4 regions of the Kosakonia radicincitans DSM 16656 genome follow, and region 3 is predicted to be linked to each of the others. Evidence: predicted binding sites of a transcription regulator. Region 3 holds the regulator's gene; each other region holds the start of a gene.
What was found. Region 3 encodes Fur, which represses iron uptake genes when iron is present. Its sites were predicted from a motif close to ATAATAATGAGAACNACTATCAA; they were not measured.
Positions count from the first base shown of each region.

Region 1: the regulator Fur is predicted to act here: its motif matches at 1,774-1,796, upstream of fes (enterochelin esterase).
Region 2: the regulator Fur is predicted to act here: its motif matches at 2,854-2,876, upstream of bfd (bacterioferritin-associated ferredoxin).
Region 4: the regulator Fur is predicted to act here: its motif matches at 1,154-1,176, upstream of sodA (superoxide dismutase [Mn]).

Region 1 covers NZ_CP018016.1:4,099,889-4,104,077, reverse strand. The annotation lists gene Y71_RS19830 (TonB-dependent siderophore receptor) at 1-1,601, opposite strand, end outside; gene fes (enterochelin esterase) at 1,855-3,063, shown strand; gene Y71_RS19815 (MbtH family protein) at 3,091-3,309, shown strand; gene entF (enterobactin non-ribosomal peptide synthetase EntF) at 3,306-4,189, shown strand, end outside.
Region 2 covers NZ_CP018016.1:434,787-438,975, forward strand. The annotation lists gene fusA (elongation factor G) at 1-1,476, shown strand, start outside; gene tuf (elongation factor Tu) at 1,546-2,730, shown strand; gene bfd (bacterioferritin-associated ferredoxin) at 2,912-3,106, shown strand; gene bfr (bacterioferritin) at 3,178-3,654, shown strand; gene Y71_RS02060 (prepilin peptidase) at 3,651-4,100, opposite strand.
Region 3 covers NZ_CP018016.1:3,979,463-3,983,651, forward strand. The annotation lists gene ybfF (esterase) at 1-242, shown strand, start outside; gene ybfE (LexA regulated protein) at 373-657, shown strand; gene fldA (flavodoxin FldA) at 821-1,351, shown strand; gene fur (ferric iron uptake transcriptional regulator) at 1,641-2,087, shown strand; gene Y71_RS19210 (beta-N-acetylhexosaminidase) at 2,194-4,189, opposite strand, start outside.
Region 4 covers NZ_CP018016.1:5,711,853-5,716,041, reverse strand. The annotation lists gene rhaT (L-rhamnose/proton symporter RhaT) at 1-960, opposite strand, end outside; gene sodA (superoxide dismutase [Mn]) at 1,250-1,870, shown strand; gene kdgT (2-keto-3-deoxygluconate transporter) at 2,129-3,112, shown strand; gene Y71_RS27485 (dihydrodipicolinate synthase family protein) at 3,188-4,030, opposite strand.

The sequences.
Region 1 (4,189 bases), 120 kb from region 3:
ATGCTGGTTTCCGCTTTCAGATCGTCGTTCCCCATCATGTAGCAGCCCACGCCGGTGCCGCTGGCGTAGCAACCCTGACCACGACTGTAGAGGATGTAGTTCGGGTTGGTCTGATAGAGGCTCGGCGCTTTGTAAGCGCGGGCGATACCCATTTTCAGCGTGAAGTCATCGCCCAGACCCTGCGACAGGTTCAGCGATGGGCTCCAGTTATTGCCGACAATGGTGTGATGATCAAAGCGCAGGGCTGGCGTCAGCATGGTGCTCTCGGTCAGCTCCATATTGTCTTCCGCGAACACCGAGTAGATATCAGCGCTGGAGTAAGGGCTGCGGTTGGTGCTGCTCAGACCGGAAATGGGGCCGCCCTGGAAAGCCTGCTTATTCGACGCCATGTCTTTCATCCGCTGCTGGTTCCACTCGGTTCCCAGCGTCAGCGTCTGATTGACCAGCAGATCCAGCGGCAGGTTCACTTCGTTATGCAGCATCACGTCCGAGAGATCGATATCGGTGAACTTATTGGTGTTGAATAACCCTTCCAGACCGCCCGCCAGGCCTTCGCCGAGACGCGAGTTGCGCGTGTGTTCGTACTGGAGCCAGTTATTGGTGGTCACACCGTTATCCCAGCCGCCATTCCAGGTGACAGAGTAGTTCTGGCGATAAAGACGGTTCGTCTCTTTGCCGTAGTTCTCTTTCACGTAGTTATTGGTGCTACTGTCGTTGTTGGTGTTCTGCGTATCGCCCGCGTAGAGGTTGCCCTGGCGGCTGTAACCGGCTTCGAACTCCAGCGACTGCAACGGTGCAAAATCCCAGCGCACCACGCCGTTGATATCTTTGTTAATCGAACCTTCACGACCGGCGGCCATGGTGTTGGCATAGATCCCGGTACGTTCAGACTGGTGATCCTGGTTGATATCCCACGCGTCGGCCTGGGTTTTTGCCAGGTTGCCATACAGGCGGAAGCTGACATCGCCGCCCAGCGGGCCGCTCAGGCTGAAGTCGGTACGTTTGGTGGAACCTTCGTCTTTATGTTCCGGCGCGTTGAAATAGGTGTTCCAGGCACCGTGCCATTCGTTTGTTTTATCTTTTTTGGTGATGATATTCACCACGCCGCCGGCTGCGCCGTTACCGTAACGCGCTGCTGCCGGGCCGCGAATCACTTCGATACGTTCGATCATTTCCGGCGGCACCCAGTTAGTGTCGCCACGGCTGTCACGCTCGCCGCGCCAGCCAAGGCGCACGGAGTTGCGGCTGGTAACCGGTTTGCCGTCAATCAGAATCAGGGTGTTTTCCGGGCCCATACCGCGAATATCGATCTGGCGGTTGTTGCCGCGCTGACCGCTGGTGGCGTTACCGGTTAAGTTAACGCCCGGCATGGTCCGGATAATTTCAGAAACGTCGCGCGCTGGCGGGTTTTTGCGAATTTCGTCAGCGGTGATGGTGGAAACGCCCGGCGCCTGCAAATTTTGCTGCGCGGCGGTCACAACGATGGTGTCATCATTCTCGGTGGAGTTGGTGGTATTGCTGTCTGCCGCCATGGCGGGCAAAGCAGCACCGTAAATTCCCAGATTGACCAATAAGGTCAAGGTCTTGATTTTGTTATTCATTGTTTTACCTGATTTTCATCGCCGCTTCCCCGGTTCATCCATTCCCAGGGGGAGAGGAGGCAGCATAATGGAGCCAGCACAAAGCGAGCTATTCAGCCCTGAGCAGCATCGACAAAGGTGGCCAATTGAGTGAAAGACGCGCTTCCCACAGCGCGCTAATACGCTATTGCAAATGCAAATTGTTATCAATAATATTATCAACAAATTTGGAAGTGCAAGCAAAAATTTCCACAGCATATTTGGGGTAATAGACGTGACGTCAACAACGGGAAGTGATGCCTGGTGGGAGTCAAAACAGGGGCCGGAATGGGTGCAGGAAGCGGGCGAATACCGCGTCACGTTTTGGTGGCGGGATCCGGCAGGCACGGAAGCCACTTCCCCCATTCAACGGGTCTGGCTCTATATCACCGGCGTGACCGATCATCATCAAAATGCCCGGCCGCAATCGCTTGAGCGCATTGCCGGTACTGATGTCTGGTACCGTGAGATCCGCCTTGAAGCGGGCTGGCGGGGCAGCTATTGCCTGATGCCTTCGCAAAATCACGACGATTTTTCCCCCGCGGTGTTTGCTGCCATTCCGCCGGATCGCGCCGCTCTGCGCGAAGGCTGGCGCAAACTGCTGGCGCAGGCGATTGCCGATCCGCTTAACCGGCAAAGCTGGCGCGGCGGTCGCGGCCATCCGGTTTCGGCGCTGGAAATGCCTGATGCGCCGCTACAGCCGGGATGGCAGGCATCCGATACGCCTTTCAATGAACCGCAACTATTGCACTGGCGCAGCCAGCGGCTGAACAACACGCGCCGCGTGTGGATCTACACCACCGGCGAGGAAAACGTGGCCGAACGCCCGCTGGCGGTGCTGCTCGACGGGCAATTCTGGGCGCAGAGTATGCCGGTCTGGCCCGCGCTGGCCGCGCTCACCAACGAGGGGCAATTACCGGCGGCAGTCTATGTGCTGATCGATGTGATTGATAATGTGCACCGCACGCGCGAACTGCCCTGCAATGCCGATTTCTGGCTGGCGGTGCAGGAAGAGCTGCTGCCGCAGGTGCAGGCGCTGGCGCCGTTCAGCAATCGCGCTGAGCGCACGGTGGTGGCCGGGCAGAGTTTTGGCGGTCTCTCTTCACTTTATGCCGCGCTGCACTGGCCGCAGCGTTTTGGCTGCGTATTGAGCCAGTCTGGTTCTTACTGGTGGCCGCATCGCGGCGCAGAGCAGGACGGCATCCTTATCCAACAACTTCAACGCGGTGAACTGCACCCCTCCGGCCTGCGCATTGTGCTGGAAGCGGGCGCGCGCGAACCGCTGATTTTTCGCGCCAATCAGGCGCTTTTTTCCCTGTTACAACGCATACAGCAGCCGGTTTTCTGGCGTCAGGTTGACGGCGGACATGATGCGCTTTGCTGGCGCGGCGGGCTGACTTCCGGGCTGATTACCCTCTGGCAGCCTTTGACCCGCGCCCGCTGACGCGCCTTTCTATGACAGGAGTTTGCTATGGAGTTCACCAACCCCTTCGATAATCCGCAAGGGCGGTTTTATATTCTGCAAAACAGCCAGCAGCAATACAGTTTGTGGCCTGCACAGTGCGCGTTGCCTGGCGGCTGGCGCGTGGTGTGCGAACCGCAGCCACAGGAAGCCTGCAATAGGTGGCTTGACGCTCACTGGCAGACCTTAACCCCGGCGCACTACGTGACTGCAAGGAGCGGCCAATGACGCAACGTTTACCGCTGGTCGCCGCCCAGCCAGGGATCTGGATGGCGGAAAAACTCTCGTCGCTGCCCAACGCCTGGAGCGTGGCGCACTATGTTGAGCTGAAGGGCGATATCGATGCCGCGCTGCTGGCGCAGGCGATTGTCACCGGTATGGCGCAGGCCGATACGCTGCGCATGCGCTTTGAGGAAGATAACGGCGACGTCTGGCAGTGGGTGGATGAATCGCAACAGTTTGCGCAGCCCGCCATCACCGATTTACGCTCCCACAGCGATGCGCATACCGCCGCGCTGAACATTATGCGCGCCGATCTGGCGCAAAACCTGCGCGTCGAGAGCGGTAAACCGCTGGTCTGCCATCAACTCCTGCGCGTGGGCGAACAGTGCTGGTACTGGTATCAGCGCTATCATCACTTACTGGTCGATGGCTTCAGTTTCCCGGCAATTACCCGCCAGATTGCCGCCATTTACAGCGCCTGGCGACGCGGAGACGAAACGCCATCATCCCCCTTTACGCCGTTTGCGGAAGTGGTGGAAGAGTATCAGCGTTATCGCGACAGCGACGGCTGGCAGCGCGATGCCGCTTTCTGGGCGAAACAGCGCAGCGAACTGCCACCGCCGGTTTCACTCTCGCCGACACCGCTGCCGGGACGCGCGGCGACCACTGACATTCTGCGCCTGAACGTTGCGCTCAATACTGATGATTTCCGCCGTTTAACTCGCGCGCTGCCGAATAGCCAGCCTGCCGATCTGGGGCTGGCGCTGGTGGCGCTGTGGCTCGGTCGTCTGTGCGGGCGGATGGATTACGCCGCCGGGTTTATCTTTATGCGCCGCATGGGTTCCGCTGCGCTGACGGCGACCGGGCCGGTACTCAACGTGCTGCC
Region 2 (4,189 bases), 2.3 Mb from region 3:
CTGGCTGACGAATGGCACCAGAACCTGATCGAATCCGCTGCTGAAGCTTCTGAAGAGCTGATGGAGAAATACCTGGGTGGTGAAGAACTGACTGAAGCGGAAATCAAATCTGCTCTGCGTCAACGCGTTCTGAACAACGAAATCATCCTGGTAACCTGTGGTTCTGCGTTCAAGAACAAAGGCGTTCAGGCGATGCTGGATGCGGTAGTTGACTACCTGCCGTCCCCGACTGACGTACCTGCGATCAACGGTATTCTGGATGACGGTAAAGATACTCCGGCTGAGCGTCACGCAAGCGACGAAGAGCCGTTCTCTGCTCTGGCGTTCAAAATTGCTACCGACCCGTTCGTTGGTAACCTGACCTTCTTCCGCGTGTACTCTGGTGTGGTTAACTCTGGTGATACCATCCTGAACTCCGTGAAATCTGCACGTGAGCGTTTCGGTCGTATCGTTCAGATGCACGCTAACAAGCGTGAAGAGATCAAAGAAGTTCGTGCAGGCGATATCGCTGCTGCTATCGGTCTGAAAGACGTGACCACTGGTGACACTCTGTGTGACCCGGATCACCCGATCATTCTGGAACGTATGGAATTCCCGGAACCGGTAATCTCCATCGCAGTAGAACCGAAAACCAAAGCTGACCAGGAAAAAATGGGTCTGGCTCTGGGCCGTCTGGCGAAAGAAGACCCGTCATTCCGCGTATGGACTGACGAAGAATCTAACCAGACCATCATCGCCGGTATGGGTGAGCTGCACCTCGACATCATCGTTGACCGTATGAAACGTGAATTCAACGTTGAAGCGAACGTCGGTAAACCTCAGGTTGCTTACCGTGAAGCGATTCGCGCGAAAGTTACCGATATCGAAGGTAAACACGCGAAACAGTCTGGTGGTCGCGGTCAGTACGGTCATGTTGTTATCGACATGTACCCGCTGGAGCCGGGCTCTAACCCGAAAGGTTACGAGTTCATCAACGACATCAAAGGTGGTGTAATTCCTGGCGAATACATCCCGGCCGTTGATAAAGGCATCCAGGAACAACTGAAGTCTGGCCCGCTGGCTGGTTACCCGGTAGTAGATATGGGTGTTCGTCTGCACTTCGGTTCTTACCATGACGTTGACTCCTCTGAACTGGCGTTTAAACTGGCTGCGTCTATTGCCTTTAAAGAAGGCTTTAAGAAAGCAAAACCAGTTCTGCTTGAGCCGATCATGAAGGTTGAAGTAGAAACTCCGGAAGAGAACACCGGTGACGTTATCGGTGACTTGAGCCGTCGTCGCGGTATGCTGCGCGGTCAGGAATCTGAAGTCACTGGCGTTAAGATTCATGCTGAAGTGCCGCTGTCTGAAATGTTCGGATACGCAACCCAACTGCGTTCTCTGACCAAGGGTCGTGCATCATACACTATGGAATTCCTGAAGTATGATGATGCACCGAACAACGTTGCTCAGGCCGTAATCGAAGCCCGTGGTAAATAAGCCTCAGGGTTAAAACCAAAGTCCGTGCTCTCTCCAGAAGGGGAGAGCGCTATAGTAAGGAATAAAGCCGTGTCTAAAGAAAAATTTGAACGTACAAAACCGCACGTTAACGTCGGCACAATCGGCCACGTTGACCATGGTAAAACTACCCTGACTGCTGCAATCACTACCGTTCTGGCAAAAACCTACGGTGGTTCTGCCCGCGCATTCGATCAGATCGATAACGCGCCGGAAGAAAAAGCTCGTGGTATCACCATCAACACTTCTCACGTTGAATATGACACCCCGACCCGCCACTACGCGCACGTAGACTGCCCGGGGCACGCCGACTATGTTAAAAACATGATCACCGGTGCTGCGCAGATGGACGGCGCGATCCTGGTTGTTGCTGCGACTGACGGTCCGATGCCGCAGACCCGTGAGCACATCCTGCTGGGTCGTCAGGTAGGCGTTCCGTACATCATCGTGTTCCTGAACAAATGTGACATGGTTGATGACGAAGAGCTGCTGGAACTGGTAGAGATGGAAGTTCGTGAACTGCTGTCTCAGTACGATTTCCCGGGCGACGACACGCCGATCGTTCGTGGTTCTGCTCTGAAAGCGCTGGAAGGCGAAGCAGAGTGGGAAGCGAAAATCATCGAACTGGCAGGCTTCCTGGATTCCTACATTCCGGAACCAGAGCGTGCGATTGACAAGCCGTTCCTGCTGCCGATCGAAGACGTATTCTCCATCTCCGGTCGTGGTACCGTTGTTACCGGTCGTGTAGAACGCGGTATCATCAAAGTGGGTGAAGAAGTTGAAATCGTTGGTATCAAAGACACCGCGAAATCGACCTGTACTGGCGTTGAAATGTTCCGCAAACTGCTGGACGAAGGCCGTGCGGGCGAGAACGTGGGTGTTCTGCTGCGTGGTATCAAACGTGAAGAAATCGAACGTGGTCAGGTACTGGCTAAGCCGGGTTCAATCAAGCCGCACACCAAATTCGAATCAGAAGTTTATATCCTGTCCAAAGATGAAGGCGGCCGTCACACTCCGTTCTTCAAAGGCTACCGTCCGCAGTTCTACTTCCGTACAACTGACGTGACTGGCACCATCGAACTGCCGGAAGGCGTAGAGATGGTAATGCCGGGCGACAACATCAAAATGGTTGTTACCCTGATTCACCCGATTGCGATGGACGATGGTCTGCGTTTCGCAATCCGTGAAGGCGGCCGTACCGTTGGCGCGGGCGTTGTGGCAAAAGTTCTCAGCTAATTATCTGGCTTTGAATGAAAAAGGGCGCTCCGGCGCCCTTTTTGCTGTCTGCTAAAAATTAATTGCGGACATATTTCCATGTAATTCTCCCTGCGCTTCTGACGAGGGCTTTACAGTTGTGCTATTGTAATCGTAACTATTCTCATTTACACTTTTGTGCATAAATTGAACGGGAGTGATCATGTACGTTTGTTTGTGTAATGGTGTGAGTGATAAAAAAATTCGTCAGGCAGTTCGCCAGTTTCACCCCCAATCATTTCAGCAGCTTCGCAAATTTGTTCCGGTGGGAAATCAATGCGGTAAGTGTGTTCGCGCGGCAAGAGAGATTATGCAGAACGAACTTACACAGATGCCGGAATATAAAGAGATCGCTTAAGGCGCTATCTTTTTTTGACATCCTTGTAGGCGCATCTACGCTTCAATAAGTGGAAGCGGAGGGACTACATAATGAAAGGTGATGTTAAAATCATAAATTATCTCAATAAATTATTGGGAAATGAGCTTGTCGCAATAAACCAATACTTTCTCCATGCGAGAATGTTCAAAAACTGGGGGCTGACGCGCCTCAACGACGTTGAATACCACGAATCCATTGATGAAATGAAACACGCTGATCAGTACATTGAGCGTATTTTGTTTCTTGAAGGATTACCGAACCTGCAGGACTTGGGCAAGCTCGGAATAGGTGAAGATGTCGAAGAGATGCTGCAATCTGACCTCAGGCTGGAACTGGAAGGCGCAAAAGATCTGCGCGAAGCCATTGCCTATGCTGATAGTGTTCATGATTATGTCAGCCGCGATATGATGATCAATATTCTCGCCGAAGAAGAGCACCATATTGACTGGCTCGAAACAGAGCTCGATCTGATTGCGAAAATTGGAATTCAAAACTACCTGCAATCGCAAATCAAAGTTGAAGATTAAAACGATATCAGTGTTGGGTATCCAGCCAGCAGACCCGCAGCCGCCAGAAATGGACCTAACGGCAGCGGGTTTTTTAATGACTGCCAGTTATGAGTACAGATGCATCTGATTCCTGCGACGCAACAGGCCAACAAAGATGCAATGACAATCAGCGTGGGCAAACTTTCCCAACCATGCCAGGCCCCCAGCGCAGAAAGGTATTTTACATCGCCATATCCCATTCCTTCCCGACCACGCCACAAGCGATAACCCCAATAGACAGCAGCAAAAACAGAATAGCCAGCGATTGCTCCCCATACGGCATATGGCAAAAAAGACACATGGAAAAGAGTGTGCCAGCAAAGTCCTGTCCACAATAAAGGGCAGGTAAAACGGTCAGGGAGGAGTCCACTACGAATGTCATGCCAGACGAGTAGCAAGTTCAGGAATAAGTAAATAAAGAGCATTTCGCCTCAAGTAAAGAATGATGTCGTACCTGGAGAGTGGCGAAGGAGGGGCTGATTGCATAATGTATTTCTGCAAAATTACGAGAAGA
Region 3 (4,189 bases):
TGTGGGAGCAATATCCGCATATTGTTGGCTGGGAAACCATTCCCGCATGGCCTCATCCGGCACTGTTTGTCTGTGGCGGCAACTCCCCTTACGTTACGGAGCAGTACCGGAGCGCTTTGCTTGAACAGTTCCCGCAGGCGCGCGCGCATGTGATTGCTGGCGCCGGTCACTGGGTGCATGCGGAAAAACCTGAAGCGGTAATGCGGGCAATTAATCGTTATCTCGCTGAAAAGTCAAACTGATTAAAAAGGCGGCGACCAGTCGCCAGAACGCGTCCGCCCGTTGGCGCGCCCGTTATGCTGATGTATGATGGCGCGCTATTCAGCCCGGGCGGCAGCCCGATTGCTTGTCTTTCCCGTAGTATGCTTAAACATGGCTAAAGAACAAACGGACCGTACAACCCTGGATCTGTTCGCGAATGAGCGTCGCCCGGGACGGCCGAAGACGAATCCGCTCTCGCGTGATGAACAGTTACGCATCAACAAACGCAATCAATTAAAACGCGATAAAGTTCGTGGGCTTAAACGCGTCGAGCTAAAACTGAATGTTGAAGCCGTTGATGCATTAAACGAACTTGCCGATGCGCGCGACATGAGCCGCAGCGAACTTATCGAAGAGATGCTGCTGGCACAGCTGAGCGCATTGCGCGGAAAGTAATTACTCCGAATCACCTCTCTTATTTCTACGTTTTCATGTGTCATACAGTGCACTCCGCGGCGATAGCTGTTTTCGCGCGCTTCTCTGTTCTGCTATGATTGCCCTTATCTGTGGGCGTAGCGCCACCATCATATTCATTAGGTTTCAAGAGGTTATTTTACTCATGGCAATTACAGGTATTTTCTTCGGCAGCGACACCGGCAACACCGAAAATATTGCGAAAATGATTCAGAGTCAGCTTGGTAAGGACGTTGCCGACGTACATGACATTGCCAAAAGCAGCAAAGAAGATATCGAAGGATATGACATTCTGCTGCTCGGCATTCCGACCTGGTATTATGGCGAAGCGCAGTGCGACTGGGATGATTTCTTCCCGACGCTGGAAGACATTGATTTTAATGGTAAGTTAGTTGCGCTGTTTGGCTGCGGCGATCAGGAAGACTATGCAGAATATTTCTGTGATGCGCTGGGTACGATCCGCGATATTATTGAGCCGCGCGGCGCGACCATCGTGGGCCACTGGCCGACTGCAGGCTACCATTTCGAAGCCTCTAAAGGTCTGGTGGATGACGACCATTTTGTTGGTCTGGCCATTGACGAAGATCGCCAGCCAGAACTGACCGCAGAACGCGTGCAAAAATGGGTTAAGCAAGTTCGCGAAGAGCTGCATCTTGATGACATCATCAACGCCTGATTTTACGGCGTAATCTGTGGGTTACGTGGTATTAATAGGTAAAAGCAATGGAAATAATTGCTACAAATTTTTAACTTTTTTCTCCATCGCTGTACAATAAGCCCTGCTAAAGTGGTGTCATAAAGCACAGGAGTTGCTGGTGACACCACGTTTTAAAAGCTTACTTTACTTGAGGACTTGCAGTTTTCATTTAGCCATGGCAGTTCTATAATGAGACGCATTATCCCAGGTGCATTCCTTCTAACTTCCATTGAGGAAGTGAATCGTATAGCAACAGGACAGATTCCGCATGACTGACAACAATACCGCATTAAAGAAGGCTGGCCTGAAAGTCACGCTTCCTCGGTTAAAAATCCTGGAAGTACTTCAGGAACCGGATAACCATCATGTCAGTGCGGAAGATTTATATAAACGACTGATCGACATGGGCGAAGAGATCGGGCTGGCGACAGTATACCGTGTACTGAACCAGTTTGATGACGCCGGCATTGTGACCCGTCATAACTTCGAAGGCGGGAAATCCGTTTTTGAACTGACTCAGCAGCATCACCACGATCACCTGATTTGCCTCGACTGCGGCAAAGTGATCGAATTCAGTGATGATTCCATCGAAGCGCGCCAGCGCGAAATCGCCGCGAAACACGGTATTCGTCTGACGAACCATAGTCTTTACCTGTACGGTCACTGCGCCGAGGGTGACTGCCGCGAAGATGAACACGCGCACGACGCGAAATAATCCCTTTTCATACTCAAGCCAGCCTTCGGGTTGGCTTTTTTTTTGCCCTTCAAAAACAAAAATGCCCGGCAGGTTTGCGCTGCCGGGCAGGTTACTTCAGCAATAATTACGCTTTCACGCTATCCACACGGCTGAAACGTTTACCGTCCGGGCTGGCGGTACGGATCTGCACTTCCCCGCTCACCTGAGGACGCGCTTTATTATCGTAGCGCAGCCAGTTTTTACCGCCGTCCGTAGAATATTCCACGACCATTCCCGGGAAGCTGGTATTGGCTTCCAGCTTGCCGCCAACCACGCGCGCGCCCGGTACAGGCAGACGGTAGTTGATGCCTGCTTTGTCCAGTTTTGCCAGTTCACGATGGCCTAACAGATTTGCAAAGCGGCTCCAGTCTTTATCCAGCGCTTTTACATCGACCAGATGAGTTTCACCGCCTTTGTACTCGCGCCCGGCCTGATAATCCTGTTCCCAACCGGCGCGGTGCCAGGCACGCTCTGCGACCGCAATCATGCGTGGATAAATCATGTATTCCATCTGGTTGTCGGTACGCACCACTTCACTCCACAGCTGAGCAGAAAGACCATAGGCTCCAGGCCACGGTTTATCCGATTTCGCGCTGAATGGATTGCCGTCACGATCCAGTGAAGTTTCAGCATTTTGCGGCATGTTATCCGGCGCAAAGCTGAAGATCTTGCGCTCATCGCTAAAGCGCGTGCCCCAGTAGTAGCCGCTTTCCGCCGGATGGACTTCGTTCGGGAAGTCGAGGTAAACATAGTCCGGGTTCGAGACAATGACGCGGAACCCTTTGTTCGCCCAGTCATTTACTGAATCGAAACCGCCCCAATAGAGCGTATCCCAGAAGTTAACATTGACGTGATCGGTGGCAAACTCAGCGGCATTTTTGGCATCTTTCAGGCCATCCTGCCACGCCTGCATGGTACCGATACCGTGCGCTTTCACCAGCTTGCTGACCTCAATACCAAAGTAGCTGGAAAGATGCTCAACATCTGCAACTTTACCCTCTTTAACCATAGTCTGGCAGACCTGAGATTTTGCCCACGGTTTGTCCTGCTTGCTCTGATCGATGATACCTTTGCCCGCTTCCGGTTTTTTCTGGTCGGTATAACCCGCCCCCAGATAGATGTTTTTCGCTTCGTCACCGCCAAAATGCCAGGTGTTCAGCGGTACACCCGCTTCTTTGTGCATTTGCTGGATTTCGCCAATCACTTTATCGACGAAATTGCGCGACGAATCGAGGCAAGGGTTCAGATAGCCAGTGCGGTTATAGAACTGTACCCCGGTGGTATTAGAGGTGTCCGTCGGATCCAGCAAACGGTACTGATTCGCCTCTTTCTCTTTACCCTCTTTCATCAGGCGCTCATAGCGCGCTTCCATTGAGATCACGGCTGCACGGGCGTGTGCCGGCATATCAATTTCCGGGATCACTTCAATCTGGCGCGCTTTCGCGTACTTCAGTATGTCGATGTAATCGGTTCGGCTGAAGTGGCCGCTGCCATTGTTGTTGCTGTCCGGGCCGGAACCCAATTGCGGCAGCAGGCAGGTTTTCTCGCTCAGATCGTGGCAACGTTTACTGCCGATGTCGGTCAACTCAGGCAGACCAGGGATCTCAATGCGCCAGCCTTCGTCATCGGTAAGGTGAAAGTGGAATTTGTTCAGCTTATACGCTGACATCTGATCCAGCAGGCGTAGTACGGCATCTTTGCTATGGAAGTTACGTCCCACATCAAGCTGAATACCGCGATAATCAAAACGCGGTGCGTCTTTTGCTTCAAGCCGTGCGATTTTCTGCTCGCCACTGGAAGGGATCAGCGACAGCAAAGATTGCAGGCCGTAGAACACGCCAGCCTGATCAAAGCCGGTGATTACCGCCTCATTTGCCCCAATGTGCAACTGATAGGCACCAGATATGGCTTCATCACCCGCAAAAGCCTTCACTGCGATCTCTGTACGGATGGGATAACTGCCCTCTTTGACGCCCAGCAGCGCGAAGCGCGACTTCACCGCTTCCTGCGCATCCGCGCCTAGCGCAGAGAGATCGAGCTTCACGCCTTTGCTCAGATCCACATCCTGACCGGAGATTTTT
Region 4 (4,189 bases), 1.7 Mb from region 3:
CGGCTGGCGACCCGCGTTCTTCCACTCTTTCAGGATCAGCCCGACAATGCCGCCGCACAGCACGTAGAAGCTCATGTGTAGCATCCAACTGATGTAGTCGTACTGCGCCGGAATGCGGGCATGGCCCCAGGCGTAGAAGAAGAATTGCAGATACCACATCAAACCGCCCAGCGCCGAAAGCAGAATATTGCTGATGATCAGCGGTTTTGCCAGCGAGAAGTCGGCTTTTATCGACAAGTTTTTCAGTTTTGCCAGCCGAATGAAGCAGAAGCCGAGGTTAATCAGCGCGCCGCCGCCCATGATCACCACATAACTTGGCAAGGCGGTGTAGAGCGGATCGATGCCCAGCGCCGCAGCGGCTTCGTGCATCGGTTTGGCGGCGTTCATGGCAAAGGACATTCCGGCGGAGAATACGCCGCACATCACCGCCAGCGTCAGCCCCTTTTTCAGGTTGAACTCTTCGGCTTTAATGCCCATTTTGCGCTCTTTCAGCTGGCCTGCGCGGGTCACAATCCCGACGCCTATAAGTGCAACCAGCACGCCAAGCAGCGTCATTCGACCGCCATCGGTGTTGATCAGAACGTCAAAATTACCGTTGATAATTGGCGTCATAAGCGTACCGACAATCAGCGTAATGCCGATAGCGATGCCAATGCCCATCGACATGCCGAGGTAGCGCATGGTGAGGCCGTAGTTGATGTTACCGATGCCCCACATTGCGCCGAAGAGAAAGACCGGTAGCAGGGTGGAAGCGCTGAACGAGCTGTAATAGGCCCAAAAATCAGGCAGTAACAGCGCGCTGATGGTCCAGGGGAGAATCAACCAGGAGACGATGCCGCCGATTGACCACATGGTCTCCCAGGACCAATTTTTAACCTTCTTGAACGGGGCATAGAAACAGGCTGCACTGGCCGCACCTATCAAATGCCAAAGAATACCCATCGTAATCGCGTTACTCATTTTCTCATCCTCTTTGTTTTTATCGTCGGAATACGAGCAGCCGACCTGAGGAGTGTAAAAATCAGTCAGGAGATTAACCTTGAGGCGTTTGCCGCGATAGATGGCGAACTGGCAATGAGCGCGTGATGGAGGTGAGCAGCTTCACAATTTCAATAACATAACCAAAAGTTATAACCTTATTAAAACTACGGCATTGATAAACATTTTCAATATCATTTAATTAACTATAATGATCCGACTGCTTACGCGGCATTAACATATATGCCGCCAGACAATAATGGAGATGAAAATGAGCTATACACTGCCCGCTCTGCCGTACGCGTATGATGCCCTTGAGCCTCATTTCGACAAGCAGACGATGGAAATCCATCACACTAAACATCACCAGACTTACGTAAATAACGCGAATGCCGCGCTGGAAAGCCTGCCGGAGTTCGCCAGCCTGTCAGCTGAAGAACTGATCACCAAGCTGGATCAACTGCCGGCAGACAAAAAAACCGTTCTGCGTAACAACGCAGGCGGTCACGCTAACCACAGCCTGTTCTGGAAAGGCCTGAAAAAAGGCACCACCCTGCAGGGCGATCTGAAAGCGGCTATCGAGCGTGATTTCGGTTCCGTAGACAACTTCAAAGCTGAATTCGAAAAAGCAGCCGCCACGCGTTTTGGTTCCGGTTGGGCTTGGCTGGTGCTGAAAGGCGACAAACTGGCTGTGGTTTCTACTGCTAACCAGGATTCCCCGCTGATGGGTGAAGCGATCTCTGGCGCGTCCGGTTTCCCGATCCTGGGTCTGGACGTGTGGGAACACGCTTACTACCTGAAATTCCAGAACCGCCGCCCGGACTACATCAAAGAGTTCTGGAACGTGGTGAACTGGGACGAAGCAGCGGCTCGTTTCGCTGCGAAAAAATAAGTTTGCTTTCCCCCGCGCGTTAGCGTGAGCCAGAACCCCCGGCAGGCTTAGTCTGCGGGGGTTTTTTATATCCTTTCTTCAGATAAAAACTAACAGGAACGATGATCTAAAAATAATGAAATATTGTTTTGTTATGATTGTCTGATCACTTTTCTTCCGCGAAACCCGGTCTACCCTCTCTTCATCCGCGCTGCTGTTGTCCCGCAAACATAGCGGGTCGGCGCTCAAAAAATCGGACGTTTTTTGACAGGTGAAGATATGCAAATCAAGCGTGCAATCGAAAAAATCCCTGGCGGGATGATGCTGGTTCCTTTGTTCATCGGCGCTCTCTGCCATACTTTTGCGCCCGGCGCGGGAAAGTACTTTGGCTCGTTCACTAACGGCATGATTACTGGCACGGTGCCGATTCTGGCGGTGTGGTTTTTCTGTATGGGCGCTTCCATCAAACTGAGCGCCACCGGCACGGTGTTGCGTAAGTCCGGCACGCTGGTGGTGACCAAAATTGCGGTTGCCTGGGTGGTGGCGGCCGTGGCCTCACGGCTGATTCCTGAACACGGTGTGGAGGCGGGTTTTTTCGCCGGGTTATCGACGCTGGCGCTGGTAGCATCGATGGATATGACTAACGGCGGGCTGTATGCGTCAATCATGCAGCAGTACGGCACCAAAGAGGAAGCCGGTGCGTTCGTGTTGATGTCGCTGGAATCCGGCCCGCTGATGACGATGATTATCCTCGGCACGGCGGGAATTGCCTCGTTCGAGCCGCACGTGTTTGTTGGTGCGGTGCTGCCGTTCCTGGTCGGGTTCGCGCTGGGGAATCTGGACCCGGAATTACGGGAGTTTTTCAGCAAAGCGGTGCAAACCCTGATTCCGTTCTTTGCTTTCGCACTGGGTAACACGATTGATTTAAGCGTGATTGCGCAGACCGGCTTGTTGGGGATTTTGCTGGGGGTGGCGGTGATTGTGATTACCGGTATTCCGCTGATTATCGCCGATAAACTGATTGGCGGCGGTGATGGTACAGCAGGGCTGGCGGCCTCCAGTTCTGCGGGCGCGGCAGTGGCAACGCCGGTGCTGATCGCCGAAATGGTGCCGGACTTTAAACCGATGGCGCCAGCCGCAACTGCGCTGGTGGCGACCTCGGTGATTGTCACGTCAATTCTGGTGCCGATTTTAACGTCCGTCTGGTCGCGCAAGGTGAAAACGGCAGAGGCGGAAGTGGTGATGCGTAATGCGGTGAAATAACGGTTTGCCCGGTGGCGAAATGCTTACCGGGCATGTTCGTTTTGCAGGCCCGATAAGCGTAGCGCTATCCGGCAATTATTGAATTCCAAATACCCGATCGATAATTTGGCACTGCGCTTCATTCAGCGTGCCGCCAAAGTTACGTGATACGGGCGTGCAGTAGCCAAACTTGCGTGAAACCACTGTTTTGATGGTGGTAACGAAGTCGTCGCCAATCGCGTAGATCGCCATAAATTTGCCAATTTCCTGCTGGGTTGCATGCAACGTCGGCAAATCGCCCTGTCGCCACGCCTCCCGCGCCTGGACAAACAGTTCTGGCATCACATTATTCAACCCGGAAATAACGCCCGCGCCGCCTGCCAGCAGAGTGGGGATAAAGTACTCGTCGTAGCCGCACAGCACGGCAAAATCCTCACGCACTTGTGCGGTGGCCTGAATCATATTACGGGTATGCGACTGGCAATCGACAGTCTCTTTGATGCCAGCAAAATCCGGGAATTCGGCGGCCAGCGTGGCGACCAGCTCCGGCGTCAGATCGCAGCCGGTACGCGCCGGAAAGTTATAGGCGAACCATTTGCCGCTTATCGCTTTGCCCAGGGCGCGGAAGTAGCTCAACAATTGATTTTGCGTTTGTCCGTAATAGTAAGGCGGCAGCACCATGACCGCGTCATAGCCGGTACGCCAGGCTTCATCAGCCATCCACAGAATGTCGTTAAAGCAGGTTGAAGAGACGTTGGCCACCATGGTTATCGGCGACATGCCACGCGCTTCACGAATCAACAGTAGCCGCTCTTCCAGCGAGAAGGAGGCAAACTCGCCGATACTGCCCATCAGCAAGACCACATCGATTTTCGCCGCTGCCAGCCGGGCGATATGCTGGCTCAGCGCGCTAAGGTCAGGTTTCCCTTCGTTGTTCATTGGCGTGATGGAAGGGCACCAGACACCGGAGAAAGATGTTTCGCGGATCACGTTGTAACCTCCTTGATTAATGAAATTGCGTTTCAAATACTGTGTTAAGTGATAGCACGCCCGACCGGTGCGGATCGGCATGAATGTCGCATTTTTGCAGGTTAGGTC